DNA from 3 places in the Sporomusa sp. 246TCP1 genome. Region 2 is predicted to be linked to each of the others. Evidence: riboswitches for the same ligand, from Rfam matches in the RefSeq annotation. Region 2 holds a riboswitch; each other region holds the start of a gene.
What was found. Region 2 has a riboswitch for cobalamin ahead of AC1ECB_RS10730 (response regulator transcription factor). Riboswitches for the same ligand answer to the same signal wherever they lie in the genome.
Positions count from the first base shown of each region.

Region 1: it holds a riboswitch for cobalamin, as region 2 does, so the genes downstream of both, cobT (nicotinate-nucleotide--dimethylbenzimidazole phosphoribosyltransferase) here and AC1ECB_RS10730 (response regulator transcription factor) in region 2, are expected to answer to the same signal.
Region 3: it holds a riboswitch for cobalamin, as region 2 does, so the genes downstream of both, AC1ECB_RS24895 (autotransporter outer membrane beta-barrel domain-containing protein) here and AC1ECB_RS10730 (response regulator transcription factor) in region 2, are expected to answer to the same signal.

Region 1 covers NZ_CM170492.1:3,892,093-3,902,752, forward strand. The annotation lists gene AC1ECB_RS18375 (LTA synthase family protein) at 1-270, opposite strand, end outside; gene AC1ECB_RS18380 (nicotinate-nucleotide--dimethylbenzimidazole phosphoribosyltransferase) at 277-1,329, opposite strand; gene cobT (nicotinate-nucleotide--dimethylbenzimidazole phosphoribosyltransferase) at 1,322-2,362, opposite strand; cobalamin riboswitch at 2,441-2,623, opposite strand; gene AC1ECB_RS18390 (ABC transporter substrate-binding protein) at 2,727-3,893, opposite strand; gene AC1ECB_RS18395 (Bug family tripartite tricarboxylate transporter substrate binding protein) at 4,320-5,267, opposite strand; gene AC1ECB_RS18400 (Bug family tripartite tricarboxylate transporter substrate binding protein) at 5,449-6,399, opposite strand; partial or broken gene AC1ECB_RS18405 (tripartite tricarboxylate transporter permease) at 6,688-7,992, opposite strand; gene AC1ECB_RS18410 (tripartite tricarboxylate transporter TctB family protein) at 8,008-8,439, opposite strand; gene AC1ECB_RS18415 (ATP-binding protein) at 8,467-9,891, opposite strand; gene AC1ECB_RS18420 (ATP-binding protein) at 10,045-10,461, opposite strand; gene AC1ECB_RS18425 (GNAT family N-acetyltransferase) at 10,546-10,660, opposite strand, start outside.
Region 2 covers NZ_CM170492.1:2,213,306-2,223,965, forward strand. The annotation lists gene AC1ECB_RS10710 (autotransporter outer membrane beta-barrel domain-containing protein) at 1-296, opposite strand, end outside; gene AC1ECB_RS10715 (beta strand repeat-containing protein) at 412-5,598, opposite strand; gene AC1ECB_RS10720 (TonB-dependent receptor plug domain-containing protein) at 5,631-7,883, opposite strand; cobalamin riboswitch at 8,045-8,227, opposite strand; gene AC1ECB_RS10725 (hypothetical protein) at 8,225-8,422, opposite strand; gene AC1ECB_RS10730 (response regulator transcription factor) at 8,497-9,063, opposite strand; cobalamin riboswitch at 9,281-9,474, opposite strand; cobalamin riboswitch at 10,028-10,211, opposite strand; gene AC1ECB_RS10735 (hypothetical protein) at 10,478-10,660, opposite strand, start outside.
Region 3 covers NZ_CM170492.1:5,269,570-5,280,229, reverse strand. The annotation lists gene AC1ECB_RS24920 (PSP1 domain-containing protein) at 1-58, opposite strand, end outside; gene holB (DNA polymerase III subunit delta') at 60-1,058, opposite strand; gene AC1ECB_RS24910 (YaaR family protein) at 1,058-1,504, opposite strand; gene AC1ECB_RS24905 (type II secretion system protein GspD) at 2,002-2,892, opposite strand; gene AC1ECB_RS24900 (YncE family protein) at 3,253-4,491, opposite strand; gene AC1ECB_RS24895 (autotransporter outer membrane beta-barrel domain-containing protein) at 4,693-9,207, opposite strand; cobalamin riboswitch at 9,444-9,625, opposite strand; gene AC1ECB_RS24890 (nucleoside/nucleotide kinase family protein) at 10,005-10,595, opposite strand.

The DNA.
Region 1 (10,660 bases), 1.7 Mb from region 2:
GAGATCAAAGAGCAAGAGCAAGGAAAACAAGGCATTGCAGAGCAGCAACAGCCACAGGCGGTGCTGTCCCTTTAGGGTGAAAACCAAAGCTAGCGGGATAATAATAAAGGCCAGATAAACATTGTAGGTAGGTACAACCGACCAGACATCGGCGAAAGCGGCCTTAAAAAATTCCGTGCAATTTACAACACCGATTACGAAGACTGATTTAAACAATAAGGCCCATAAGGTACAAAACCATAACAGCCAGAATTCATATGCTTTGGTCATAGCTTGCTAATCTCTAACATCCTTGCTTTGCCGCAGAGCACCTGGTCCATCCTGTGCCACAGCGACTTCGGCCTCACCAAAGGTTTTCATGTCATTTAGCATATGCAGCGTGGCGTTAATTACCGACATCCCAAGTGCTGCACCTGTCCCCTCTCCCAGATTCATTTTAAGTTGGATATAGGCCGGTACACCAAGCAATGCCAAGGCTGTCTCATGGGCTGGCTCAGCAGCAAAGTGGGAGCCTATCAAATAGGGCTTAACATCTGGAACCAGATTAATGGCAATCAGGGCGGCCGCACTTGTGGCTAAACCGTCTAACACCACGACCGCCCGCCCGGCCGCAGCCCCCAGAATAACGCCTACTAACCCGGCGATAGCAAAACCACCTACCTTAGTCAAAATATCCAAGGGATCAGCAGTATTTGGGCGGTTGACTGCGATGGCTCTATTGACAAGTTCTGCCTCCTGTCCAGTCAAGCCAGGTAGTGGACGATCCTGGCAGCAGGCGACAATTGCCATAGCGGCAGCCAAACCGCCCAACCCCATTTCGCCCAAGCCGATCACCTGGCAGCCGCGCGCAATCTCTGCTTGTGCTATTCTTACTCCCACTTCAATGGCTTGTATCGCTTGTTCGCGAGTCATAGCCGGACCTTCGGTACTATTGCGGCTGCCATAAGCCAGCTTTTTCCGGCATACTACCGGCGAGTGCGGCAGGTCGGCTGCAACACCAATATCTACCATAATTAGTCTGGCCTGAACATGGGCGGCAAACACCTGGATGGGCGCCTGCCCCTGACAAAAGCCGGTCAGTCGAGCTGCTGTTGTCAGTTGCTGTTGGTCAGTTGCAATTGCTATGCCATTATCAGCGGCCATAATAATGATGCTTTTTTCCAGCGCCCGTGGCCGTGGATTGCCGCTAATTCCTGCCAGCTTACAGGCAATGTGTTCAAAGGAATGCAGACTATTTAACGGCTTGGTCAGATTATCGACCCGCCGCTGACACCGTTCCATCGCTATACTATCAAGTGGTTTTATGGCTGCAATTAGTTCTTCAAGCATTGGCTTTGCCTCCCCTATTATTTAGCAGCTTAATGGCCACATAGAGCATATCGACAACCATTGAAGCCCCAATACCCTCCCCTAGCCGGACTCCCAGCTCCAGGCAAGCTTCTAACTGAAGCTGACGCAACGCAATAATATGAGCCGGTTCACCGGACAGGTGCGACGCAAACATATACTCTTTGCTCAGAGGATGAATGGCATTGGCGATTAAAGCCGCCGCCGTCGTGTTGAGCCCGTCAATGACGACAGCGCAGCGGTTGGCGGCTGAGCCAAGAATTACGCCGGCTAATGCACCTAGTTCAAATCCACCCACTTTGGCTAGAACATCTAATCCATCCTGAGGATTCGGTTTATTCACAGCTAAAGCCTGACCGACAATGTCCATCTTGGTTTTAAGGCGGCTGTCTGATATCCCGGTGCCCCGCCCGGTAACTTTCTCCGGAGCGAGACCGGTGAATGCTCCAACAATGGTAGCGCTGGACGTGGTATTACCAATGCCCATTTCCCCCAGGCAAAAACAACTATAGCCATGTTTCACCCGGTCATTAACAATATCAATGCCTGTTTCCACTGCTTGGATGGCCTGCTCACGCGTCATCGCCGGGCCTGCGGTAAAATCCTGTGTGCCATAGGCAATCTTGCGATGCCACAGTCCCGGAACATATGACAGATCGCCAGCAACGCCCATATCAACCACAACCATATCAGCACCGCAGAAGTTCGCAAAGGCATTGGCACTTGCACCTTGGGAGATAAGATAATTGGCTGTCATATGAATTGTTGTTTCTATCGGATAGGCACTCACCACTCGTCTGGCTACCCCATGGTCAGCTGAAGCTACCACCATACAAGGCTTAGGCAGTGCCGGATTCAGCTCGCCTGTTATCCCCGCATACTGCTCAACCATATCTTCCAATCGTCCCAGGCTGCCTGCTGACTGTAACACACCTGCCAGTCTAGTCTTTACCTGATCTTTAATTACTGTATCCGGCCTCATAATTTTCGCTACTGTTGCTTGCAGTAAACTCATAATAACCTCCATTATTTCTCTGATTCAAAAACAAAAGGCTTTTTTGGTTAAGCCCAAAAAAGCCTTCTTGTCCATGAAGGATGGTTGCGGTATAAGGCAGGTCTCCTGGCTCCCAGTTCATTAACTCTTACGCCTTCCCCTTGACGAGTGGCCGTGTAAGATCTCCCTGGTACAGTGGTGGGCCCGCGCCTATGTATAGTCTTCCCATACTCAGACTTCCCTATTCTCCCCTTAAGGGGCACCTTAGCCGAAAAATATGTGTATTTTTATGGTCATTATAACAGACGGCCTTACTACCGTCAATAAACTTATAAAAAATAAGCAGCCACTTAACTAAGTGACTGCTTATTATGTGATTAACCGTTTACGGTTTTACAGTGGCTTTAAACATTTGCTTGCCATCTTTCATCTCAATGATGACGGCATTTTTTACAGCATCATGGGTGGCATTTAAGGTGGTCGAGCCAGTTACGGTCATAAAATCCTTAGTCGCAGCTAATGCTTCGCGAATTTTAGCCGGCTCAGTGCTGTTGGCACGTTTAATGGCATCAATTAACACATTAGCAGCATCATAACCAAGTACTGCCAAGGCGTCAGGTGCCTGGCCATACTCTTTTTTGTAGGCCTCAACAAAGGCTTTGGATTCGGCGCTGGTGTCATCCACAGAGTAATGATTAGTGAAATAGGTATTATCTAAGGCCGCCGGAGTACCGATTTCTACTAATTTCGGTGAATCCCAGCCGTCGCCGCCAACCATAGGAACAGTAATCCCCATTTCACGGGCTTGTTTAACAATTTTACCTACTTCTTCATAATATCCCGGTACATACAGAATGTCAGCATTGAGTGCTTTGACCTTGGTCAAAATGGTTTTGAAGTCCTGGTCTTTTTGCAGATAGGCTTCTTCGGCAAGTACTGTACCGCCGCCTTTTGTAAAGGCATCCTTGAAGAAAGCAGCTAAGCCTTTGCTATAATCACTGCTGTTATCAACTAAGATTACAGCTTTTTTGAGTTGTAAGGTATTAAGTACAAAGTTAGCACCAACAGTACCCTGGAAGGGATCAATGAAACATACCCGGAAGGTATAGTCTTTTACTTTATTGGTTTTTTCATCAACAGTTACCTTGGGGTTGGTGGCACCTACTGCCAGAAAAGGAATTTTGGTTGCTTCAGCTACACTGGAAGCAGCAATGGCATTTGAGCTGGCAAACATCCCGGTAATAGCAACAACTTTATCTTGGGTTGCCAGTTTAGTCATCGCATTGGCAGCCTCTGAGGGCTCACTTTTGTTATCAGCAACAATCGCTTTAATCTGTTTGCCAAGTACACCACCTTTGGCATTGGCTTCTTTAATCGCCATTTTGGCACCATTGGCTGACGAGGTACCCATGGTGGCATTACCACCAGTCATTTCATTTAATACACCAATTTTGATTTCATTAGATGATGTACCGCCACAGCCGGCTAAAACACCGGTAATTAGCAGTACTGCTGTTAGCACAGCTACCATTTTTACACTTGACCTACTCATTTTGTAAATTTCTCCCCTCTTTTTTGGCCACAATACCTTGCCTTGCATCTCCAATCCCCGCATAAAGTGAGCCTGATAACGGCACTCTCCAACGAATGGTTTCAGGCTCAGGAAATGTTGGCCTTCCAAATACTATAAAAAGTATCCTGTCTAAATACTTTTATAGTATTTTTTTAACCTTGTTTACTATAGTTCTACATTATATTACATCCGCCGAGCTTTTTCAAGATAATTAGTGATAGCTATCACTAATTATCTTGAATTTCTTCACTGTTTGTCTACTATATAAATACAATATTATCATTCGTCTTCTCAACGTGCTATATCGCTGATGTTTTATCTCATTACAACTCCAGCACTTTCCAGCCAGACAAAAAATAACTGTGCCCATCCCTCGTCTTCGGGATGGGCGATAAGTAAGCAATATTAGTTTTTCTGAGCTGCGATAAGTTCTGCAATTCCGGTCTCTTTTACTATTTTCGTTAATTTCTTATTATCAGCTATCCATCTGTCACCAAAATCCTCTGGCCCCAGATAATGGACTGGCATTCCCAGTTTCTCCATATTCTCTTTGAACTCAGGGTCATTGATCATTTCCCTTAGCCCTGATATCAATCTGGCCTTTTCAGCTAGCGGCATTTCTTTAGGGGCTGCAATTCCGTTCCAAAAATTAAAAGCTACATTGATTCCCTGTTCCTTGAAGGTTGGCACATCCTCAAAGCCTGGGAGGGTTAATCTATTTTCCTCTGCAACTCCCAGTATTCTGATAGTACCGCTTTTTACGTGTTCTTTTAAGGGCGCTACATTATACGCTCCCATAAGCTGCACATGCCCACCCAAGAGAGCCGCAAGAACTTCCGATTCGCCCCGGAAAGGCACTTGTTTGATCGTAATCCCGGCTTCTTTGGCAAATATTTCTTCCGTAACATGTACTGATGTACCCAGTCCCGAATGACCAACCTTGATTTCTCCAGGATGCTGTTTGGCATAGCTAACCAATTCACTCAGGTTTTTCCATGGTTTGTCAGCAAGACAGGCAACTACCACGGGTGAAGATACAACATTAACTAACGGTTCCAAGGCACTAGGATAATGGTATCTTGTCTGCCCATAAAGTGGTTGCAATATTACGCTTGTGGCAACAACGCCAATTGTATAGCCATCCGGTTTGGCGCCGGCAAGTTCATTCATGCCGAGGGTGGCTCCGCCGCCAGGCATATTGACTACCACCAGCGGCTGCCCCAGATGCTTATAGGCTGACTTTTCCAGCGCCCTTGCCAGTATATCTGAGCCTCCACCGGCAGCAAACGGCACAATTATTGTAATTGGTTTACTAGGATATTGCTCAGCAGCCGTACTCTCTTTTGCTCCCATAGTACATCCCCCCATAATAATTGTCATACTTACGAAGACCGCCAACAGGACAAAGAACCTCTTGTTTCTAATCACGATCCCCTCCATTCTACATTTTTATTTTGGGCTTTCCCTTTTTTTAGGAAACCAGCTACCGATGTTAAGAAGAAGAGATGGACAGCTACCGGATAAGCAAGCAATATTAGTTTTTCTGAGCTGCAATAAGTTCTGCAATTCCGGTCTCTTTTACTATTTTTGTTAATTTCTTATTATCAGCTATCCATCTGTCACCAAAATCCTCTGGCCCCAGATAATGGACTGACATTCCCAGTTTCTCCATATTCTCTTTGAACTCAGGGTCATTGACCATTTCCCTGAGACCGGCTGCCAGTCTGGCCTTTTCCGCTAGCGGCATTTCTTTAGGGGCAGCGATTCCCGTCCAAAAGTTAAAAGCTACATCTATTCCCTGTTCCTTGAAGGTTGGCACATCCTCAAAGCCAGGGAGGGTTAGTCTATTCTCCTCTGCAACCCCCAGTATTCTGATAGTACCACTTTTTACGTGTTCTTTTATAACTGCTGGATTATATACTCCAATAAGCTGCACATGCCCACCCAAGAGAGCCGCCAAAGCTTCTGATTCACCACCCCGGAAAGGAACTTGCTTGATCGTAATACCGGCTTTTCTGGCAAACGTTTCTTCCGTAACATGTACTGACGTACCCAACCCTGAATGTCCAAACTTGATTTCACCAGGATGCTGTCTAGCATAGCTAACCAATTCACTCAAGTTTTTCCATGGTTTGTCAGTAAGACAGGCCACTACCACGGGTGAAGATACAACATTAACTAACGGTTCCAAGGCACTAGGATAATGGTATCTTGTCTGCCCAATAAGTGGTTGCAATATTGCGCTTGTAGCAACAACGCCAATTGTGTAGCCATCAGGTTTGGCGCCGGCAAGTTCATTCATGCCGAGGGTGGCTCCGCCGCCAGGCATATCAACTACCACCAGCGGCTGGCCCAGATGCTTATAGGCTGACTTTTCCAGCGCCCTTGCCATCAAGTCTGAACCTCCACCGGCGGCAGAGGGCACAATTATTGTAATTGGTTTACTAGGATATTGCTCAGCAGCCACACTCTCTCTTGCTCCCATAGTACATCCCCCCAGAATCATTGCCATACTTAAAAAGAGTACCCCCAGGACTAGAAAACCCTTATCTTTAGTCACTATACCCCCCATTTCAGCTTTATATTTTTTGCTCTGCCTTCTTTTTGCAAACCAGAGAAATACGTTAAAAAACAGCAAAGCCATACTAAGCGACAGAATAGTACCAGAGATCGGACGTGAAAGGAAATACCAAATACTGCCATCGCCAATAATCAGACTCTGGACTAACCCGTTTTCCAGGATAGGACCCAACATAAGTCCCAGAACCAGTGGCGCCGGTTCGTAGCCTGTTTGTTTCATAAAAAAACCAAGAATACCAAAGGCAGTTAACAGACCGAGGTCGAAAAGACTATTATTTATCGAATAAGCACCTGTCAGCGTAATGATCAAAACAATCGGCATAAGAATTCTTAACGGGGTTTTTAGAAAATAGGCAAACAGTCCCACCAGCGGCAGATTCACGATCAGCAATATCACATTACCAATATACATACTGGCAACAAGTCCCCAAAACAAATCCGGATTTTGCGTCATTAAGGTCGGGCCTGGCATAACCCCGTGAATCATAAAACCACTCAGCAAAAGGGCGGCAGAGGAGGAAAACGGCAAGCCCATGGATAATAACGGAATCATGGTTGCCGAAGCTGCTGCGTTATTGGCCGATTCCGGTCCTGCAACCCCTTCAATGGCCCCCTGGCCAAATTCTTCCGGCCGGTTACTTTGTCTCTTTTCTACCGCATAGGAGGCAAAAGTTGAGACAGTGGCTGCCGGCCCGGGAATTAAACCCACTAAAAAGCCAATCACCCCGCCGCGAAAAATAGGTCCCAGCGAACGCCGCCATTCTTCCCTGCTGGGATACAACTCACGAAACCGGACAGATTGTATCTTATTGTTAGCCTCAGACTGAACCAGGGTATGCAGGATCTCAGCAACTCCGAATAATCCCATCACCACAATGGAAAATTCCATGCCGCGCTGTAATTCATCAATGCCAAAGATAAACCGGTTAATACCAGTCAGGCTGTCTAAGCCTATTGTCCCCAGCATAATCCCGATTGTCACCATCAAACCGGATTTGAGCATCGAAGTACCTGTTAATCTCATAAGAATTAACAACCCGAGCACGGCAATGGCAAAATACTCCGGCGGTCCAAAGGTTATGGCAAACCCGGACAAAATCGGTGCAAAGAAGGTTAATCCAACAAGACCCATTGTGCCGGCAATCAAAGAACCAATGGCCGCAATCGCCAGTGCCGCTCCGGCCCGTCCTTTTTTAGCCATCGCATAGCCGTCAATACACGTGACTACGGAAGAGGCTTCACCAGGAACATTCAACAGAATCGACGTCGTAGAACAACCATACATAGAGCCATAGTAAATCCCCGCAAACATAATAAGCGCAGTGGTGACATCCATAGTAAAACTAAAAGGGAGCAATAAGGCCATTGTCCCTACCGGCCCAATGCCAGGCAAAACCCCCACCAGTGTTCCGATAAGCACACCGCTTATACAAGCCAGCAGGTTTGCCGCCGACATACTCACAGAAAAACCATTTACAAGCATAGCTAAAACGTCCATCGTATCCACTCCTGCCTACGGCAAATTAGTTCCTAACAACTTTGAAAAAAGAAAATAGAAGCTTCCCGCAATTCCTGCCGAAAAGAAACACGGATAAACCCAGCCTGCCGTTTCGGTCACTTTTAGCAAATAGAACAGACTAATAAAGGTAGCTGCCATATAACCAAGAAAACGTAAAAGAATTAAATAAACAAGGATGCCGATAATTAGAAAAATCAGCTTTCTCCCCTTGCTGTCAGCCTTAACATTTCCGGCTTCCTTACATCTTTTCCGGAACAACGCGCTTATAGTGAGAACAAGCGCTAACAGAATAGCAATACCGCCTGCTATTCTCGGCATGAATCCCGCTTTCGGCGCCATAATACTACCGAAAGCCAAAGAAAAGGCATCTTCGGTATAGATAACACTCAGAACTAAAAAGAAAATAGCAATCAGCATTTCGGTCATTTTTTCTCACCTCACACCCTGGCTTACTCACCGTTTAAAAGTGATAGTAAACTTGGCTCCCCCTTCGGGCATATTTTCTATCATCATAGTGGCGTTATGCCGCTCTACAATCCGGTAACATACAGCCAGACCAAGACCTACACCATTATCTTTGGTAGTGAAGAACGGCGTCCCCAGTTTGTCAATAACTTCAGCCGGAATACCGCCTCCCTCATCACGAAAGGTCAGAAGCACCATAGAAGCAAAGCCAGAGGTGCTGATGGTTAGCTTCCCCCCCTGCGGCATAGCTTCTATCCCATTGCGGACAATGTTTAAAATAAGCTGACGCAGGCTGTTTTCATCAAGACGAAGGAGTGGAATATCCTGCAAATCCAGCTCTAGTTGGCAATTATAACGCAGTGCGTCTGCTTCCAGCAGGGGAGCCACATCCCGGATAATAGTATTTAACTGGCCCTCCTTAAAATCCATAGCCCTATTTTTAGCCAATGACAAAAAATCGGTAATGATAGCGTTTGCACGGTCAAGCTCCTCAATCATCAGCAGAAAATGAGATTTATAACTTTCAAAGTTTGGCTTATTACCGATGTATTGCAGGAAACCTCTTACTGTCGTCAGGGGATTGCGCACCTCATGGCCGATACTGGCTGCCATCTCGCCAATTATATTTAACCTGTCCAGCCGGGCCATCCGGTCTGTTTGCTCACTGATATACTGCAAAAGGGGATTCAATTCAGCTATATCACTCTGAAAGTCTTTCCCACGCCCTTCTACAATGGCATCAGCAAATAATGTAAGCTCCCTCTTCAAGCGGATAAATATTTCCTGAAACAGCATAATAACCACAACTAACGCCACACTGCCACCCAGGAGTATCTTTTTATAAGCGCCCAGCATATCGGCTTTAACCTTGTCCAAATTACTGAAGATAAAAATGTAACCAATAATTTCATCCCGGTATTGGATTGGTCTTACAAAATATAATATCTCTACACCATACCATAATACCGAATCATTCTGCCTGCCAAGTGTTGCTGTATCTTTGTGAAACATGTCGCCAAACTTCTGGGTATCATCAATGGCCAGCAATGCTTTGTCAGGTTTTGGGCCAACAGCGACAATTTGCTGCAACCGGGTGGAATATATACCATACTTTACAGGCAGGGAAGGAATGAATACAGTATTCATTGCCGGTTGCAGTTTGCTATTAAGCAGCAAAACCTGTTCTTCCGGTGATTGTTCCACACTGCCCTGATACTCTGCAGCCTCACTCAAAAACTGAATAGGCAGTGTTCTTGCTAGATAGGCGGTATATTCTTCCATAACATGCGCATACGTTGCTAGTTTTTCTTCATAAGCCGTCCACTGATGATATAAAGAAAAAAATAGCATAAATACTAACACAATGCCGACAGCCTTAATGTTTAGTCTGGTAGTCAGATTAGATATTTTCATTATATCCCCAAGCTTTCGCTATTCTAGTAATCATTTGATACATTATTTTGCAATTTTTGATATTTTTTATAATTATGTTTTTTACTGTATTCTACATTTTCCAATAAACTCCTTTATTTTTTGTATAAAAATGTAAAGGTTGGTTCATATATTTTATGAACCAACCACTTTTTTTAAGAAAAGTATATTTCGTCCGTCCAGCCGCTGATACTCCATGCAATCCATATTCTGCCGCACAAAATGGATACCAAGTCCGCCAAGTTCCCGGTTCTCGGCAGACTGGTTAAGGTCAGGCTCGGGAACAGTCGTTGGGTCGAAGGCCACTCCATCGTCAGAAACTGTCAGATTAATCGTGCTATCTGCAAAACAAATTTCAATGAGCATTTCATGGACTAAACCGTCAGGGTATGCATAGGAAATAATATTGGTAACAAGCTCATCCAGCACCAAATTTACTTGAAACAATATCTTGGGGGCAATATCACTTTCCTCAAAAAATTCTTCAAGATTTGCGCTGAGTTTTTCCAGTTCGTCTAGGTTATTTTTCAAGATCATCTGCTTCTTTACCATTCACACCACCAGCCTTTTACTAGATTCAAGCACCCGAATAGTTATCATTGATGGAAAATGGTTATGGGTGGCACACACGGTACCTTATTGCCGATGAGGCACCCCGTACCACAGAACTGTGTCGTGGCTGAGCTTCTCAATCCGGAATCCCTGGTAACCCTGACTCAGCAGCTGCAGCTGCTGTTCCCGGTCATTTACA
Region 2 (10,660 bases):
GTGTAATTGGTGTAGCATAGCTTCTTAGCCAACGCATCAAGTACGGAATTAATCGTAGTATCATCTTCCAGGTCAATACCGCTGCTGTCCGTACGCAACGTGATAGCAGAATCCGCCTCGGCGTGCTTGATGGTAGTATTGCCGCCCAAAATACTGGTAGGTATAGTTGTGTCATGTTCATACATGAACAGTGTATTGCCACTGTAATTATCAATCGTTACATTCCCGGCTTTGTCGTTCGTCATATCAACTACTCCGCCGAAAGTGCCGGAAGTTGCTCCCGTGTTAGCTGCCAAAGTTTTTACCGCTCTACCGCCGCTTGTCAGGCTGCTGATTGTGCTGTCGCCTGTAACTTTCAGGTTGCACCGTCTTTCATATTCAGTGCAAAATTCTTGCCGCTGTTATACCCCGTCAGGTTGCGCCGTCTTTCATGTACAGATTGACATTACCACCGCTGGTCGTATAATTGCCGGTCCAGGAAGAATCCGAAGTGCCCAGCCCAACATTAATCAAACCATTAGTGCCCATACCGCCGCTGGTACAGAAGTCACCTTCAATAACTGTCTTTTTATCGCCTGCGCCAGTTATGTTGCCATTGCTGTCTTTGCTGACATTAACATTTACTGTACCGGTATTGGTGCTTACAAATTCTCCATAGGCCCTGATAGCATATGCCGCTCCATTAACAGCTTTAATAGTGCCGCCGCCGACGCTGATGTCAGACGCTACTGCACTGATGGCTTCGTTCGCTCCTTTGCCGTCAGTCATATCTCCATCAGCTATGACGTCTACCAAGCCATCAATAGTGATGCTTGATCTCTTTCCGTTTGCGCCATTCATCAATTTGATCACAGCACCATTTGCCTTAGTAGTACTATCAGCTCTTACCGTAAGCACTTTGCCTGCAAGCTCATCACCGCTGTTATGAATCACAAGCTGCCCGCCGCCATTGACAAACAGAGCTGCTGTCTGCCCTCCGCCTGTGCTCTCGGCATTAATGGTAATCTTACCGGCATTATTAATTTCTACTTTGCCGTCACCGATAGCAGTAATACCAGTCGTATGGGTATCTGTAGTAGTATTAATTACGAGTTCCTTATTATTAAGTTCGATACTAACTGCTTTATCTGCGCTGCTGCCGGATACTGCGGAACTAATCTGCGGCAGCCACGGCCCGCCTGCAATCAGATTCTTTTCAGCCGTAATAGTTGTTTTATCTTTAGTAAAGACATATCTGCCGTTATCTTTCAAGACGCCGGAATTAACATATTCCGTATCTGTTGTCTTATCACCAGTAATTGCCGAAGCGAATTCAGTTTTCTTCTGAGGATCTGAAATATCTTCGGCCGGAGTGTATTCATATTGTCCCTGACCATTATCAGCCTTATATGTGATATTGCCGACCTTCATGCTGGCAGACTGCGCTGTCAGTCCTTCGACTATATCGACCTTGCCGGTCAGATTCCTTTCGCCCGTAGTATACGCAGTATAATAGAGCTTATTTGCCAATACATTCAAGGTAGCGCTGACCAGATTCTTATCTGCAGCCAAGGTTGAAGAAGTATTCAAACCGGTGTTATCGGTACGCAAGGTAATATTGCTTCCTGTTGCCGCACTATTAATCTTCACGTCGCCGCCGATAATCGTTGTTGGCGTAGTGGCGTCATGGCTGTATAGTATAGTCGTATACCCGCTGTAATTATCAACAGTAATAGGATTGCTGTCTTTTTGGAAGATTACGCCCTGCTTGACCACACTTGTGCCACCGGCCAGTTTGCTAATATGACTGTCCGTGAAGGTAGTGATTTTAGAAGTACTCGTATTGTTCCAGACTGCACCATCATGTAAGTAGAGGTTTACAGTGCCGCCATCGCTATTGTCTACCACACCTATTAAAGAAGATGCCGCACTGCCAAGGCCCAGCTTTACAGTACCCTCTTTCAAAAGGTAAATATTACCTTTAATTGTTACGTCCCCGCCGTTGGCATCAGTAGAAGTATTATTCATACCCATATTGAAGGTGCCTGCAGCGATGCTCAGAGCATTGAATTTGTCTTCTGTGCTTTCCGGCGTAACGATACTGCCGCTGGCAATAGTAATCTTGTTATTTTTGCTGCCGTACATATCCACGCCAGTACCTTTAACAGCAATATCGACTTTGCCGGTGACCGTTACTTCACCGCCGGTGCTGTCATCGTACATGTAGATACCTTTGGCCTGATATACAGGAGTTCCAGAACCGCTCTTCTGCGCAGCAGAAACTCCATAAGCGCCATCACCTTCTCCACTGCCTTTCATAGTAAGATCACCGTTAACGGTTAATTTTGATCCGCCATTGTAAATGTGAACACCATACGCATTGCCAGCCGCAGAGTCCTTGGCACTAACATTAACATTTCCGTTAATAATAGCTTCGCCGCCGTTATTGACAAAGATGCCAGCTGCAGTTTTACCTGACGAGGTGCTCTTAGTTGTCAGACTGCCAGCCGTCAAATTAAGTTTTTTGTTTGTATAGATACCAATAGCCTGATTGCTTGCATCTGTAGTTGAAGCAGTTATACTTAGCGATTTCCCGGCGCCGTTAATAATGATGTCATTTCCATTACCCAAAATACCTGCAACCGCTTTGTTATAACCGATGTTGCCGTCAGTAACATCGCCATCATCAACGGTTATAGTACTGTCCTTGGTAAAAGCATAAGCGCCGTCCTTCAAGACTCCGCCATTTACATATTCAGTATCTTTAATGCCGGTCAGGCTGGTGGTAAATGCGGTAGTAACTTGTTCCGCAGGTGGCTGTGGTGTATTGCTTGCATAACTGCCCTGACCATTTGTCTGACTAAAAGTTACACCACCTACGTATTTAGCAGCAGATTGTGCAGTCAAGCCTTCAGCAATTTCGACTTTGCCGGTCAGATTACGCTCACCGGTCGTGTAAGCATTGTAATAGAGCTTATTTGCTAATGCATTCAGAACATTATCCTGAATTGTGCCGGTGCTCATATTAGCGTCATAATCAGTTCGCAGCGTAATATTACTTCCTGAAGCAGCATTACCAATTTTCACAGCTCCACCAAGAATTGTTGTCGGAGTAGCTGCATCGTGATTATACAAAACTGTAGTATATCCGTTATAGTTATCAATCGTAAGATCACGGCTGGCTGCTTTTTGGGCAATCACGCCGGCATTACTAACGCTTATCCCACCTGTTAGTTTCGTAATGCGACTGACTCCGTTGTTGCCAACATCTTCATTGTCTTGGGTATATCTGGTATTATTGGCAGTATTCGTCCACAAAGCGCCGTTCTGCAGCCACATAGTAACGGTACCACCATTATCAACAATACCGTTAAGATAAGAGTCTGCAGTTGTCAGTCCAAGATTTACTGAACCTGTACTCAGCGCAAAAATATCGCCATCCAACTTTACGGCATTAGTGCCTGGGGTTGTTCCAACTGACCCCGTATTCAGGTTAATGGTTCCTAGATAGGAAGCAAGGGTATAGTAACCATAATTTTTTCCTGCCGGTACTTTTATACTGCCACCTTTGATAGTTATTGTACTGTCCTTTGCTGCCGTTGCAGCGCCATTGCCGTAAATTGCCATATCAACGTTACCATTGACAGTAATAGCACTTTTTTCAACCGAGGTGTAAAGCCCGGCACTATTAAACCGCGAAATAACATTCTTGGTATTAAGACCCACGCCGTAAGCGCCCGTAGAAGCATCGCCAATTTTCAAATTACCATTTATAATGATTTCCGATTTTTGATCAGCAGCAGTAGACTTTTCGCCCCAACGGTCAGTCTTGGTAACAGCAACTGCATGCCCTCCTTGTCCCCCTTGCATGGAAATGTTCGTATCAGCATTTATTGTGATGATACTGCTCTTATCCTGAGCAGTGTCATTCCAGATAGCATTTGTTACAGTTTCACCATCTTTATAAGCAACTGTATTAATATTCAATGTGCCGGCATTTATAGTGACGTTTTTCCCATTACCGGCATATACACCTGAGGGAGTGCCTGCATAGTTTGTTACGTTCAGAGTAAGCGTTTTGTCCTTGGCGCCTGAACTGCTTTCAGCATTGATAGTAAGGTCCCTGCCGTTGCAGCCATAAACAGCAGCCAGTACGTTAGTGGTTTTATCGCCCAACTGATTCGTGCCCAAGCCGATGACTGCATCCTTTTTGAAAGTAAAAACGTTGTAGAGATTATTGGCAATTGTTTCCGTACCAAGATAATAGGCATTCATTTCATCCGCAGCACCTGTGCCGCTTATTTTTGTGGTATAATTCGCAGTTGCGTCCGCGAGATTGCCGGCCTTGACAATATTATCTGTAGCACCAGTAACGACATCTGTTTTTATAGTGTCAAAGCCATTTATGTTAGCGTCACCCAGACTGGTCAGTCCACTTGAAGTCATATTGAACTCTATTGGTGTTGTTTGACCGTCCAAATAAACTAATATCTTATTCCCGCTGACAAACCACAGACGATGCGGTGTACTTTCCACATCAACACCCCAGGCATAACCCGGAACATTGTCGACGTCAATGATCTTCTGCCAGTTGTCCGGAGAGGATGACAGCAAATTACTTACCGTTGTGCGATAAACAGCTCCGTTCATACCTGCCCAGCTGTTATCATAGTTACCTGTAAAAACATAGGCAAAGCCATCAGGAGATACCGAAACACTCCTATACTCCCCTTTTAAGGCCACTGCGCCTTTATAAGTAACTTTTTCAGCCACAGGCGTACCGGTTTCGTCCAGCCTGACATAGTGCAGCGCGGTTTCGGCGTTGGCTTTTCCGCCACCGTTCTGATAGCCGCCGCTGCTGGCCGTCAGCAGTACGTTATTATATTCTTCCATGTCCATCGTGTTTTTGCCGACTCTGGTATAGTCTTTATATTCCAGGCTGCCATCGACAGCAATCGTATAATGAATGACAAAACTGTCGGCATAAGTATCATTGCCCCCTTGAGGATTACAGGTAAACAGCGCGTATAGTTCATTACCTCTTCCAACAAGCCCTTCGCCGTGATAAGCAGTTGACGCGCTATAGCCTGCGGTAGCATTTTTTACCGCATCAGGCACTTCATAAACATGCGATTGTTGATAGTTCTTTGCAGAATCAGCAACAATCAATTTACCGTAGTCGTAGCCTGTTGCAAAGAGATAATGCCCTTTATAGGCAACCGCATGAATATTGGGCTCGGCAGTCAAATCAGTGGAGGCAATAACCGATTTCCAGTTTCCTTCCGGATCAACAACCAAGCTCTGCTTGCCGTTTTCTGTCCTTTGTCGAATAAAAATGCGTACCTGTCCGTTGTCATCAATGATACTGAAGCTTTGCGCATCGGCGTTAATGCCGCTGTCAATTTTCACCTGTCCCTGAGCATCAACGGTAGCTTCTACTCTGGAGCCCGTAATCGTGCCTACCTGCCCGGCAGCAGTACCGCCATACGAATACGTCGTGACAACACCCAGGTCGGCCGCCAAAACCGGCATTGTAAATAAATAACCGCCAAGAAGCGCGGTTGTGACGCGTAAGGCTAATGCGCGGTTGACTTTACGCCTGTTTAAATAACACTTCATATATTTACACCTCCATTAAACCCTCGAACAACTTAAAAGTCATAATGTGCGTTTACAAAGAAAGTTCTTCCTGCCAAAGGATATTCAGGATTAACACTGATATTCTTGTCAGAATAGTCGCGATAGCTGATTTTCAAATCACTGGCAGCGTCAAAAACGTCATTACAGCCGACAGTAATCTGCCAGTCTTTGGTTGGTTTGAACTTGACGCCTAGGTCAAACGTTGTTAAAGCGCTGATCGGAGCGCCGCTTTCATAAGCATAATGCCCGCCCCGTTTGTCTTTAACTGCATTGGTAAACATCTCGTCACGGTATTTGAGTTCGGCATAAATATCGAATTTATCCGACGGTTTATTCGTAAGCCGCAAGCCGGTCTGCCATTCCGGCTGATACGTGGCCCAGATGTCTTTATAACCCTGGGTGTACTCCGAACCGTAATCCGCATAGGCGCTGTCCTGGCGCTGTAACTTGCTCTTGGTATAAGTGGCGTAAAGATTGAGGTCAAATTTTTTCCAGGAATAGTTGTTCTGCATTTCAAGTCCATACACTTTACCCTTGTTGTCATTGAAATAACACCAATAATCATAACCGCGGCGGGAAAGCTGCAGCATACTATCCGAGTCCCGCCAGAAATAAGTCAAGGTCAGGCAGGAGGTTTCGGACCCAAACCACTTATTTCGCCAAAGGCCGCTTAGATCAAACTGCTTCCCTTCCTCCGGCAGCGGATAGGCGGTGCCGCTGGCGTTCTTGTCCTTAGGCGGTGGCAAGATTCCGGCACCATCACCTGCAATTTCATAGAGATTCAGCAGTCGGTAATAAGTGCCGCCAGTTACCCGCATTGAAAAGTTTTCATTAAAATCATTTTTAACAGCCAATTGCCAGGTAGTTTTACCATTAGACTGAGTTTCTTCCTTTTGCACCCAGCTGTGACCACTTGTTTTGTCACGATGGCTTTTTCCAAGAATTTCAGATCGGTTGTATCTGATGCTTGGAGTCAATTGCCAGGTGCCTTCTTTGTCCAGCCTAACTGTGTCCTGCAATTGGATATTAAACAATTCCTGCTCATAATAACTGCGGAATGAATCATAATTGCTATTTGCTGTTTTTAGATTCGAGCCGTCAACATCCATTTTTTCTTTCGAATAGCTGACTAAAAATTCTATCAGGTTATTATCATTAAGCTTGTAACTTCCATCAATTTTTTCACCCCAGCGCGTACTGTCATAAGTGCTCCAGGCGCGAAGAGGGGTAGACCAATAGTAGAAATAAGGATTTTTAATTTTCTCAACCCGGTAATTTTTGTCCTGATCAAGATAATTCAAAGACCAGCCCCATTCCAGATTGCCCGCCTGCGCTCTGCGGCTAACCTGCAGTTCCTTACTGTCGATAGTCTGACGTTTGCCTTCCGCAAGATTAATGTCCGCCAGATCCGTTTTAGCTCCCGGATCATATGCATTGGCAATAGATCCTTCAGGCCACAGATTATTCGGCAAATGCCTGTCAACTTTCTTGTAGCTGCCTTTAATCATCCAGTGATCATCCTGCCATTTGATGATAGCGTCCGTATTTTTAAAGTCATTGTATTTACGGTAACGAGTACTATCTTCGCCATATGATTCCGCGGCAAAGTTAGTGTATTTAAAATCGCCGCCGCTTTGTTCTCTGTTCAGACCAAATAGTAATGAGCCTGTGCTTAAAGGAGACGTAAATTCCAGGGCAGAGTTTCTTCCTCCGTAGGAGCTTATGCCGATCTCAGCGCTAACATCAGTCTTTTCAGGCTTTTTGGTAACAATATTGATAACTCCCCCCATATAAGTACCGCCAAACCTTACAGGAATGTAACCGCGATATACCTCTATCCTTTCGACATTTCTTACGGGAATAGCCGAAATATCAACGGCAGCGTCACCGCCAAGATTTGTCAAAACGCCGTCAACAAAAACTCCTACTTGTGCGGCAGTGGAACCGCGTACGCTGACGGTAGTGTACTGCCCTTTGCCGTTGACTTCGCGCACAAAAATTCCCGGAACCTGTTTTAGCATTTCAGGCAAGTCTTTTTGCTCGCCGGAAAACGTTTCAGGTTTAATGACCGTCACCGTTCCAGGAGACAACTTGCTCTCCCAGTCCGGTCTTTTGGCTTCAACAGTAATAGTTTCCAATTTAAACTCTTTCATATTATCCTGGTCTTCCTGAGTGGCATATGATGTCTGTGTCAGCATAAGGCACCCCAAAGCTATAGCTGCTTCCAGCTTTTTATTTCTTTTTAAAATACTTAAATATGCCAAGCAATCACAACCTTTCATTCTACAGATAGCAACCTGCTGCTAAATTTACAAATTTCCAATAAAAAAACTCCCTTTTCAGGAGTTAAGCTTTATTACGCCAGCGGCCAGATGATGTATTCGGTCACTTGCAGTAATCTCCTCCCTGTCGCACGCAGGTACAAATGGCGATTGTCAGACAGGCAGTTCTCCTGGCTTAGGATCATCGCGTCTCCAAACCTTCCCGGAACAATTAGCTCCAGTGGTATTTCTTGGCATTGCTCCCCATTACAGTGGCGTGACCGCGCCGGCCTTTAACCGGTCTTCCCTATTAAGCTCTAAATAGCACCTGTACCCATATTATTTTATTTAATTCCTTGTTTACACTTGGTTCCAAATTCAATATAACTTTCCAGGACATCAATAATTAATTTCTCTTGCAAACTGCCATCGTCATCTAAATTGTTCTCAATGGAATCTCTGAGGATATGCTTGATCTGATCATCATTATAGCCACAAGCTAACATTTTTTTGGTTAGCTCTTCAATTTTTTTGTGTTTCATAAATCCCCCCCTCGTAGTGCTTAATTGTTCAAGATCGCATTGCCACCTTGAGTAAGCACTTGGGCTATTCAATATTACTTTTTTTTAAACACTGCATAATTAGGCGTGCCAACGGTATTGTTTTTAAGGTGCCAATATTTACTAATTAGTTCAGTCCGGGAACTTGTCCCCGTTTTGGCAAGCAGGTTTTTTACATGTGATTTCACGGTTTCAAAGCCAATCCTGAGTATTTCACTGATTTCTTTATTTGTTTTTCCAGCTGCGATTGCCTGGAGAATATCTTTTTCCCGTAACGTAAACGTCGTCCCATCGGCTAAGTTAATTTCATCACTGGCGCTATAGTCAAAAACCACCATAATATATGCCTGCTTGTCTAAATAAAACGAAAAACAACTAAAACTGATGGTATCGCGCTGATGATTTAACATATCGCTATAATTAGACAAACTCGTTTCTTTTGCTTTAACCATAGCCATAAAACGTCGGCAAACGCTTTTGAATTGTTGAAATAGTCCGGGAGTGATGTTTTTGAACACCTGTTTTGCCTTTTCATTTGAATAAATATTTTCCAATTTATGGTTTAAAATGCAGATTCCCTGATTATCCTGATGAAAAGCTTCCCAATAGTTTGACCAATACATCGTTTTCCCTCAATTTTCACCGTTATATTTGCCACCAATCCTAAAATTGGGGTAAAGACGTTAGAATGGATAATTGTAATGTTAAACTCCAATGTATCCGGATTTGCATGAAAAAAGCTCCCGATTTCAACGGGAGCGCATACGTCATACTGTCAATAGAAATACAACCTTTCTACTTACAGGTTTCGTAATCTCCTCCCTATCGTTCGTAGGTCAAACGGCGATTCTTAGACAGGCAGTTCTCCTGGCTCCGGATCTTTGCTCACCCGCGTCTTCCCAAAGCTATGCTCCAGTGACATCTATGCGGATTTACTCCCCGTTACAGTGGCGGGACCGCGCCGGTTTTTTCACCGGTCTTCCCTTTTAAGCCCTACATGTTGTTATGAAAATACTCATCTTTGCGTTTGCGTCTGAATATTTTCAGCAACCTCTCGTCAGGCACCTATCCCAGCAATATTTTCTTTTTGTTTTGAGTTACTTGCATTATTTTCTAATGTTAAGGAGATTAATTGCTTTTAAGCATACACACTATGCAGTTCCTTTTTTTAGATTAGACTATTTGGTTTGAAACGTAAATCCCTCACCTGAGGATATTTTGTGAAATTTCTTAATCATTTATATTTTATTTACACATATTCTCCTGGTTTCACATTAGCCTCAACTCCCCCTTCTTAGCAAAATGCTGACCTCCTCTCCTAAAAGCTTCTCTGTGCATTTTAATAAAAAATACAACCCTCCCTGTAAGCTTACAAGGAGGGTTGTATTCTAGATTTATCTAAGTGAACTCGTTTCAGCAAAGCTGAACCATCGGGAATTCAGGTGGAGAGTCTATTCCACCTGAACCAACGCCGCCTGTAGAAGCGGGAGTCTTGACTCGCGTACTAAGATAAAAATCCCGGCATAATAAATAGCCGGAAGGTTAGATTAATCCAGTAATCCCCTCCCCATCGCTCGTGGGTGAAAAACGGTGATTGACAGACAGGCAGTTCTCCTGGCTCTAGATCATCGCTTATCCAAACCTTCCCAAGACAATTACGTCTCAGTGGTATACCTTGGATTCGCTCCCTATTACAGTGGCGGGACCGCGCCGGCATCTAACCGGACTTCCCTATTAAGCCCTTTCGGGCACCTATCCCAACAATATTTATTTAATGTTTAGTTTATGATTTGATTATATCAATATTTGTTAACTTTGTAAAATAATTTTCAAAATTTGGGACACAGTTGGAACAATAGGTTCCTCATCCATCTCCATGTCACCAATATAATTAAAGACTCCTGCCTATTGACAGAAGTCTTTAATTTGTCTAACTTCGATGACGTACTTCTATAATACATATTTCTTTTGCGAGTTCATTTAATTTTTCTGATATATTAACAATATGATTTTTATCTAAATTTGCATCCCACTCATCTAACAATAGCAGTTGAAGCTTTCCGCTTTTTTTATCTCATCTAATGATTCTATAATTTTTTCGCCAGTGGATAAGCTTTTATTAGTACTGAATTCAAAAAACATATCAGAATGAGGTGGTAAAAGGAAAGCTTTTTCGCTTAACTTTTCCTTAATTAGAGCCAGAAGTGACGATTTTCCTGT
Region 3 (10,660 bases), 3.0 Mb from region 2:
GGTCAAAATAGTATATTTTACCCGCTTTTTTAAAGCGGACACCCACTACTGTCAGCATGTTACTCTCCTTTTTCTGGCCAATCCTTCAGATTTATTAATAACTCCTCAAGAGCCAAACGGGTGTTGGCGTTGCTCTCGATGGCACGAATGGTATTTTTAACAGCAGTTATAGCTACCATGCTGCGGCATTCAGGCCAAGCAGATACTAAACCGGCAAGTTCCTGCACAAGATCAATATTATATAGCAGTTGCTCGCCATACTGACCTGCCAGCATTAGTAGATCACGCAACAAATACAAAAAAAATCCCAGCACTGTCACTATATCCTTGGTGTCGAGACCAGCAAGCTTGGTCGTTTGCTCCCAAATGGCGGTCATGCCTTCCTGCCCGATACTGGCAAGCAATTGCAGTGCCATATCCCTGGGTACCAAACCATCCGGCACCAGCAAGGTAAGTGCCTTTCCCATCCTGCCACCGCTTAAACGGGCGGCAATAGCCGCAGCAGCCGGTTCATATCCTTTATGTACCAACGCTTGTTCCAGCACAGAGGCAGGCAAAGGGTAAAAAGAAACCTTCCGGCAACGAGATAATATTGTCGACAATAGTGGTTTACTGGTTCCGGCAATGAGAATAAAAACAAGACCAGGAGGCGGCTCTTCTAACAACTTGAGCAAACTGTTAGCAGCTTGTACAGTCATCAACTCCGCATCCTCAATCAGGCAAACCCGCCCTGAACCAACAGCCGGGGTTAACGCAGCAACGTTTTTAAGTAAGCGAATCTGGTCAATTTTGATCGTAGCACCGTCAGGTGCAACCTGAATAAAGTCAGGATGCTCACTACGGCCGAACAACACGCAGGAATGGCAATGTCCACAAGGTTTTTCACGATCAGTGCTACAAAGAATGCCGGCAGCTACCAGTTTAGCCAGTAAGCTTTTACCAATACCTGCCGATCCGGTAAACAATAACGCATGTGGCATTTTTCCGGTAGACAACATGGCTTTAACTATGGTCACTGCATCCTGATGGCCGATTACTTCATTCCAATTCATCGTCATTAGGTAAACAAATCCACCAGCATGCCCCGCACTGCGTCATGTTTGGCCATGATGGATAATTGTCGTTCTTGGCCGACACGCACATCTTCTGTCATTTCGGCAAGTTTTTCGTCAACCTTTTTAATGGTTGTATACAATTTCTGGCGACCATGACGATCCCAACCAGCGCGGGCTTCAAGGCTGTAAGATCGCGAAACAGCCTCACCGATAAACTTACGAACCAGCTCCCGGTATGACTTGAGCTCGCTATAGGTTGGCATCTGCGATAAACGGCGTCCACTTTCATCAATCTGGGTCATAAGTGACTGTAGACGTTCCGTTGACTGTGCTTCCTGCGATTTTAAGAGATCCGCAGCGAAATAGTCCCCTGACTTTTCGGCCTTATTCGCTATCTCGCGGTCAGTCACCTTTGGCTGATTGCTTACCCCAAATGTATTTACTTTCATGCCCATTTGATTTTACCCTCCTGCCCCAAAATACCTGGCAGACCACATTCTTATTATCTTTTAAATTATAAATGTTTTTCGAAAAATAATCAAATATTTGCCAGAAATACACCAAAAATCAAAAGCAGAGCCTTGTATTATGCCCTGCCGATAATTTCATTAACAATTGGATAGATTTCACTATAGATTTGTTTAATTACAATCTGCTTGGCAATCACCGTATCATCCAATTAAAAATGCAAGGACTGTCCCTGCCGTTGAACACCATTTTACAGCTTCTTTTAATGTACCAGAATATAGGGGTCGTAATCAAAGTTTACCACCGTAAATACGTTTTCCCGTACTACGGGATTCAGTCCTTGATCCTCCTGGCAAATAACCGGCGCCCACCGGAATACAACCGCAGGCGGATCCGCTGCGCCCTCCGCCCGGGCGGACCACAGGCCGAGCAGACATAAAAGTATGACCAACATGCGTTTCATCTCAGTTTCCTTCCTCTATATGTCCATCATTTTCGGCGTAATCAGAATAACCAGTTCCGTTTCCTTTCGCTCCCTGTTGGTCGAGCGAAACAACTGCCCAACCAGCGGCATATCGCCCAACAGCGGGACCTTCAACACATCCCTGGTTTCCTCACGCTGAATTAAACCGCCCAGTACAATGGTTTCGCCGTTTTTTACCCGCAGCATTGTTTCGGCCTGGCGTGTGCGGATATTCGGATTTCCATTCGGCGTAGTGTCCGTTTTGTTGCTGACTTCCGATTTGATACGGGTCGTTATAGTACCATCCGCGTGAACGGTGGGTGTTACTTCCAGTTTTATTCCAACGTCAATGTAGTTTACGGTGGTCAGTCTACTGCCATCGACAATTTGCGTACTTTCCACCGCCAGCTTGTCACCGATCATAATTTGGGCGGTTTGTCCATCCAGCGCTGCAATACGCGGACTGGCCAGCAAACGGCCTTTTTTGTTTTCCACCAGATGATTGACGGTAGCCTGGATATTAACACCGTATTCGGACTTGCCAAGGCGGATACGGAAAGCGCTGCCATCTGTCTTCTCCACACTAGGTAGCGCCAACGCCGTATTAGAGTCCACGTCGAGACCCACTTTCTTTAGATCCTCACGGGATATTTCTACGACTTCCGCTTCAAACATTACCTGACGCGGCGGGCTATCAAGCTGTACCAGTATGTCTTTAACCTGTTCTAGATCCTCCTCATTCCCCATGACAATCAGCATGTTGTTCATGGCTTCCACCTTGATTTGGTTACTTGGTATGAGCGCGGCAAACATGGTTTTCGCCTGGTCTGCTTTGATATATTTCAGTTGTATGACCACATGGGAACGAAAAACAACTCCCGTATCGCCAACCGGTTCTGGCGACAACTCGGCGGGCGTCCCTTCCGCAGGGACCGCCTGTGGATTGTTGGTATCCGTAGAAGGAAGATTACTGGAGGGGATTGTAGACGACCCGTCATTCGCCGACTCCGCTAAAGCACTAAATGGCAAAGTAAAAAGCAACAAAAAAAAACAAGTATAACGTAGATTGTCCTGCGATACTGTTGCAAAAACAACTTCCTCACCTGCGGTGTACTAAAATCCGTAGCTTGGAATTTAGCTTTTTTCATGAATACAGAGCGTCCCCCTCTAATGTGCCATACCTTGTAGCACATCAGACTTCCTGCTGCCTGATACCGGAAAAACCGGGGCAGACTAGATCGCCCCGGTATGTACCGGTTTACAGGTTTATTTTATTTCGAGCTTTTTCCCTGCCTTCATTGCTTGTGCAGGAGACATAGCCGGTTCCTGGTAGCCTGTAAGAGTAGCTGTTTGTCCGAGTATAGTGAGAGAGTTGAGGTTAGGATAGGTAGAGCTACCCAGTATAGTATTTTCATACATATTAAGTCTGATAGCACCATAAGTGGTTCCTGTACGAAGATCTATCCGGCCACCTTTAGCGAACCAGAGCCGGTTTGTAGAGTTTTCATAAAGCAACGCCCAGTAATAACCGGGAATATTAGCATAATTTTCTACAACAGTACCGATATTATTCGAGTCAATATTTGCAGCAGTAGTTTTGTACACTTTACCAGTCATTTTCCATTTAGGGATGTCATTTGTATAATTACCAACCAAGATATAAGCAGTGCCTGTGCTGCTTATAGTAATATCCCGGAAATCATACGGAATTGCCGTTCCTGACGTAAAGCGGGTGGTTTTTGTCATCGTGGCAAGATTAACAACATCTAATTTTGATTCCCCGCTGTTGCAAGTTCCGTCATCTTTCTGTTTGCCGCCAATTGAGGCAACATAGAGCTTGTTATTATAGTGCTTGAGGGTGAAAGCGTTTTTACCGACTTGAACAGGAGTACCGACAGCAGTAAGAGTGCTGCTATTCAGTTTAACCACCTTGCTTGTCAAATAATTAGCAGTTCCCCAAGGATCTTGCACTTCTGTAAAGAGACCATAGATGTTATTACCCACTGCAGTGATGGCCACACCATGCTTTTCATAGCCTGTCGTCCCTGGGAAGGTGTATATTGTTCCAGTTTGGCTATAGTTTGTCATGTTGATTTGGACAACCTTTGCGTTGTCATAGTCAATTGCGTAAAGGTAGCTCCCTATTTTAGTAATACCATACAAGTTGGCAATATCGGCCCAATTCGCAGTGGCCACTTGCGTCCACGGGGTTGTATTGGGATTGTAGATTACGGCTTCAGGGTTGGGATTGCCACTATACAAGTACTTATAGACAAGCACCCGGGAGTTCCCATTGGCATCAGTGAAATAATGAACAGCTGGCGCACCTGCCACTACCGACGAGACAGCATTTTGATTAACAGCACCCGCGGCGCTGCCGATAGTCCCCACTTTACCGTTAGCATAGTTGGCATCAGTCACCGTATACGCTGTGTTGGCCAAGGCGGTTGTCGTAAAGGCCATCACGAGCGCTAAGACTAACCCTGCTTTTTTAAATATCTTCATACAAAAAACCTCCCCTATTTTTTAAAAATTTTCCCTGCTACTAGCCTTACGTTTCCATGCATTATCACCCCATTTCCTGTCTGTTACTCAATCTCCCGGTTTCACATCGGCCTCACCCTCCCTTACTACCAAATCTTTGTCCTTCACTCGCCCAAGAAACCTAGATCTATCTCTTGAAGTATGCTGTCTCATAGTGAAAGCCTAAAAATCATAATTGATAGTTGCATAATAGGTCCGCCCCTGCAATGGATAATAGTATCCGGCATATACGCCAGTATCAACGACACTGTACTTATATTCCAGCTCCGGTCCTTTATTAAAGAGATCATTGACACCAAAAACAAGCTGGGAATTTGTATTCAGCTTAACCCGGCAACCTGTACCCACGGTAGTAAATGCTGGCAGAAAAACATCATATAGCTCACTGACATACTGCTTATCTGTATAGTTAACTTCGGCAAATAAGGCGGTTCTATCATTAGGTCGATATGTCAAACGCAGTTTTCCTTCCCATTCCGGTGTATAGGTCATAGGAGGGTAAGTCCAGAAACCAGAGTGCGTGATATCCTTGACAGCTCTTTTGGTGTTTATATAGGTAGCAGCCAAATTTAGATCCCATTTGTCCCAGGTCAAATTGCTTTGTAATTCCACTCCTTTGGCTTGCCCGTTGATCGCGTTGGCATAAGACCAGCAGCCAATACCAGACTGGTAAAGCTGCAGCAAATTATCAGACCGGCGGCTGAAATAGGTCAGTGAAAGGTCGGCATCCTTGGTATTAAGCCATTTTCCCTTCCAGACAGCGCCAGCATCCCATTGCATTCCTTCTTCCGGACGTGGATATACAGAATTAAATTCACCATTGGTGCCGTAAATCGCACGGGGAATGATGCTGGCCCCGTCGCCGGCAATTTCATAGAGATTCAACAGCCGGTAGTAAGACCCATACGAAGAACGCAAGGTCAAACTGTCGTTTACCTTCTTCTTTAAGGCTAACTGCCAGGTTGTCTTGCTGTCTCGCTGCCCATCTGTCGTTTTCACTCCCCGACTATGAGGATCGATATATTTGGCTTGGCCTACTACATCAGACGAGTTGTAGCGGATACTAGGAGTAAACCAGAGATCGCCGGTCGAATTAAGCGTTAGGGTATCTTGCAATTGAATATTATAGAGTGTTTGTTGATATTTGGTTTTAAAGCGATTGCACTGCGAACTATCCAGAACGTCCATTCTCCAGCCATCTACATCCATATCTTCCCGGGATATGTTCACTAAGAAATCCAGCAGGTGGTTGCTGGCTTTATACGTTCCATCCAAAGAGGCGCCGAGCTTTTGGGATTTATAAGCGCTCCAGCGGCTGAGCGGTCTTACATAGGTATAACTACCTGTTCCATACTGTTCATTATTGCGGTAGCTTTTATCCTGATCCAGATAATTGACATTCCAGCCCCATTCCAGGTTGCCGCTGGTATCCCTCCTGCCGAGGAGGATGTCTTTTGCGGTAAGTATCTGTTTTTTTCGGCAATTAGGATACTCAAACGCTGGATTTTCTAACTCACTTGCAGAAAAATAAGGATTAGGAACATCTATATATTCCCACTTACCGGCATTGGGCAAAAACCTGTCAATTTTCTTCCAGCTGGCTTTGACAAGCCAGTGTTCATCCTGCCATTTGAGCAGAGCATCGGTATTTTTATAACTGTTATTCATGCGATAGCGTGTTGCCGAAAGTTGTTTGTAATAAGCCAATCTGTTTTTCTCGGCGATATACGTTTTATTGTCTGCAGACATCGAACCTTGTGCAATATCATTTTCATACCATGCGACGAGTTGTTCCTGCTCAGCAATTCGGGTCGAGATTTTATTCTGGCACTCAGCATTGGTATAGCGGAAATCCCCGGTGCTTTGGTCTCTGTTTAGACCCACCATCAGGGTGCCTGCCCCCAGTGGCTCCTCTACCTGCAGGCTGCCGGTGTAGCCGCCCCAGGAGCGTTGTCCATAGGAAGCCGAAATATTAGCTTTCTCCGGCTTTTTGGTGACAATATTGATTACGCCGCCCATATAGGTACCGCCGAAACGGGCCGGGATATAGCCTCTGTATACCTCAATCCGCGCTACATTTTTGACAGGGATTGTCGATATGTCGACCGCCGCATCGCCTCCGAGGTTTGTCAATACCCCGTCGACAAACACACCTACCTGTGACGCTGTGCTGCCGCGGACAGAGACTGTCGTGTATTGGCCAGGACCGCCGCCCACATACCGGACATGAATACCAGGCACTTCCTTGAGAAGATCGGGCAGTGTTTTTTGTTCGCCTTTGTATTTATCTGGTTCAATGACAGTCACAGTGCCTGGCGAGAGCTTATCTTCCCATGCAGGCCGCGGCGCTTCAACCACTACGGTTTCCAAAACATAGCCCGGATCAACCGTGGTTGTTGTATTTTCCACACTGGAATTGTCTTTAGAGTCGTTGGCTTGTTCTGCCGTTGCTTTTGGGGAGGCTTGTTGTTTTTCCTGGTCATTTAGTCGCAATGCTTGGTTAGCGTCCGGTATTTTCCCGCCGCCTGCCTGGACACTGCCTTCAGACTGCACGTTAGACACAGCCGCCCGTGTTGTTTCGGGTGCAAAAGCGACTGAAGCTACCGTTGTTGGCTGCGAAATATCCGTAATGGCATTGTATCTAGCGGTGCCAAAATGCTCTGCCGCCATTTCTTTATTTGGAGCTTGTTGTTTTTCCTGATCGTTTTGTAGCTGTGTTTGGTCAACGCCTTTCCCGGCTGCTTTCTGAAAACCGGTTTTAGCTTGTACCTTGAGTATAGACCCTTGCCCGATCTCGCCAGACGCTGCTCCAGTCGAAGCAGACAGAATTATAGCTGTTGGCTTGCCAGTCTTGAGCTCTTCTTGTGCTTTTTGGTGCGAACCAAAGCCGTTCCAGCGCCAGTTGACGCCCCCGTTTACCTGCCAGTTGGCCTTTGCATCACCGCCAAAGGTCTGCAGCAGACTCAAATTGAAATTACCGGTTGGCGAGATTTTGCTATCAACGCCTAATACCAGTTCACACCAGGTATCTTTGTTGGCGCCGGTTTTAATGGCCTGTGTTTCGTCATAATAGCTGCCCAGCATGGATCCGCCATCTAAGAAATCATGGTTAACCGTCACCTTAGCGTAGACTTTCCCGTTGTTTTCTGGCAGAGACCGACCCACCAACGCACCTGCCTGTCCTGTTAGCACATTGACCTTGCTTTGTGCTATTTTTAAGCCGTTGCTTGTTGTGTAATCAGCCTTGTCAATCCGGCCAAGAGCCAGTCCGACTTGCGGTTCCCAGAACCAGCCGTTCGCGAGTTCTTTACGCAGGCCATACCGCGCATTAAGCCCGACAGCCCAGACCTGGTTGTTACCGTCAACTTTACCGCTCCTAGTAGTAAAATAGTAATCGCTGGTTTGTTTTGAGCCGCGCAGCATCACATCAAGGTAATGGCCGTTATGGCCCACCCAGGTGGCATAAGTGCCGAAGCCGTTACTCTCTGAGTTGCCGCTGCCACTAGCAAGACCGGTGTCTGCTTTGGTTTGCTGGAAGAACAATCCGGTATACAGCTTACCATCGTAGAAATCGCCGGAGCGTTCTTTATCATAGCCGACCTGTAAACCATGGTAGTGTTCACTGATGCTGCGCCCATAGCTGCCCTGATTGGTAAACTTGCCACCATAAACATTTGCCCAGCTGCCTTCGCGGCGCTTATCCCCCGGGGCGTGCAGTTCATCTTGGTGGTTAAAGGCATTACTATTTTCCACCCGCCACAGATTGCGCTGCGCTAGCTGCATATCGCCGGCTGTTTTGGCTGATTCTGATAAAAGTTTAGTATTATCAAGGGTATAGTCTGTTAAAAAGGAGTTCAGGACAACATACTCACCGTTGACAACAAATTCACCAGTTACCGGATCCTCTACATACGTAGGGACGCTAATTTCTGTAGTACGAACAATCGGTGTCACTTTATAGACAGTCAGGGGAGCATCCAAATACGATGCTTGTCCTACTACCTTGAATTGCCCGGCTTTTTGTTCAAAAATACGTAAAAATTCTTGTCCACCACTTCCGAAGATAATCGAATCCTTACTGACCTTTAGCGGGTTAAAACGGATAATATTTCCAAGCTGCGTATATAACGTGCCACTGCCTGCTACTAGGTTTGTTTCGTTTCCTAGCGTGATTAAATTTGTCGACGGAGTAGATGTCATTACTATATTTGACCAAACGGCAGTTGCCCCGCTGATCCGAAAAATCGTACCATCTGCCAGTGTGGCATTTGTTACTGTCAAATTACGAAAATAATTCTCTCCCCACTCAGACACCACTGGATTCGGCGTTTCCTGCCAGGATAAATCGATAATGCCGCCAGACTTTACGTTTAATTTATCGATATTGATATATTTGTTCCAATCATATGTATCGCTATTAAATGTTATGGCATCCATCGGCCGCCAGCGGCCGCCGTTTTGGATGGTTACACCGGTATAGGTGGTTCCGAAGTAATCATTTGTTAATTGACCTGACGAATCTGCTGTCGTTTCTTTTATGGTATCAGCCTCTACCGTCACCGACGGCCCGACTTCTGCCGCCTGAGCCATCCCCCAAAGCTGCGGCGCAAAACCAAGCGCCAGCGCACAGCAAATTCTTGCCGCCAGGTATTTATTCGTTGCTTTGCGTTGCTTCACTGTCAAAAACTTGTCCCCCTCAACCATATGAAAAATGACAAAATCCCGAACCCCACACCACCTTTCAAGCGTATTTGATATCAACCCTCCCTTTACATTAAAAATAGCCCTCCCTTAGGCTATATAGGGAGGGCTATTTTAAGAAACAATCTAAAATATAAATCCCGGCCATAATTAAATAGCCGGGAAGGTTAGATTACTCCACTAATCCCCTCCCCATACCTCGTGGGTGAAAAACGGTGATTGACAGATAGGCAGTTCTCCTGGCTCTAGATCATCGCTCATCCAAACCTTCCCAAGACTTTCGTCTCAGTGGCATTCCTTGGATTCGCTCCCTATTACAGTGGCGGGACCGCGCCGGCATCACACCGGTCTTCCCTATTAAGCCCTTTCGGGCACCTATCCCAACATTATTTTGTTTTTTAACATTTTCAGTTAGATTATACCATTATTTATATCATTTGTAAATTTTTTCTTTAATAATTTGTAATGTATTTGTTTATTCTGCTTATATTTCGTGCGCCACGATTCAGAATTCTACAAACGGTTAAATGGTTGGGTACATCAGACTGTGCGAAAACAGAAATTACTAAATTTCATTCTCCACTTTAGTATCAAAAATTGCCTAGTTCGAGGCGCTGTATTTACTAGACGTAGCAGAAAAGAATCTATTTGAGCCATAGCTGGAATTAGCAATAATTCCATTATATTTTATAAAATACTAATATTACAGGATATGTACGGAGAAGAAGAACATGATTTATTGCCTTCGGGCATCCTATTGTCATAGGATTAAACTAGATGATTTCTTTTAAAATATCAGTTTTGATACTTACAATACAGGCCTGTAAGTCTTCATTAGTATAACTCACAGTTATCCCAAGAGCCGTAAGTTTTTCAGAGCTAAAGTCAATATTGTCTGCTAAAAACCTCCTACAAAGTTCCTCATAATTAGGATGGGTTTGCTTTTTTTCCCGGTCCAATGCGCGTTGCAATCTTACCCCATCTTCTACATAGACATAAACTGGAATAACATTGGCAGACCCAAAATAATTTTGTAAATTTTCATAAGCTTCCAAGGTTGTAATTATTAAATAATTAGCTTCGTGTAATTTAATTTGACCATCATCAATTGTGCAGTAGGACCAAATACCATTTACAGTGTTATACTTCCGTTGTTCAATAATCTTTCCCTTTGACCTGTAGGATTCTAAAGTGACTTCATCAACAAAATAATACTCCCTACCTTGTTTTTCATTGTGTCGAATAGGTCGAGTAGTATAGGGTATTATTGGATATAGGTTTAGCTCGCAATCATGTAGAATAGATTTTAAAATAGTATCTTTTCCTGAACTACTCTTTCCCATTAAGCAAAATATCTTACCCACTATATTCCGTCCTTTGCTATTTATCATTGAATTCTATCACTTTTTTAGCATCTCTTGCTATTCTT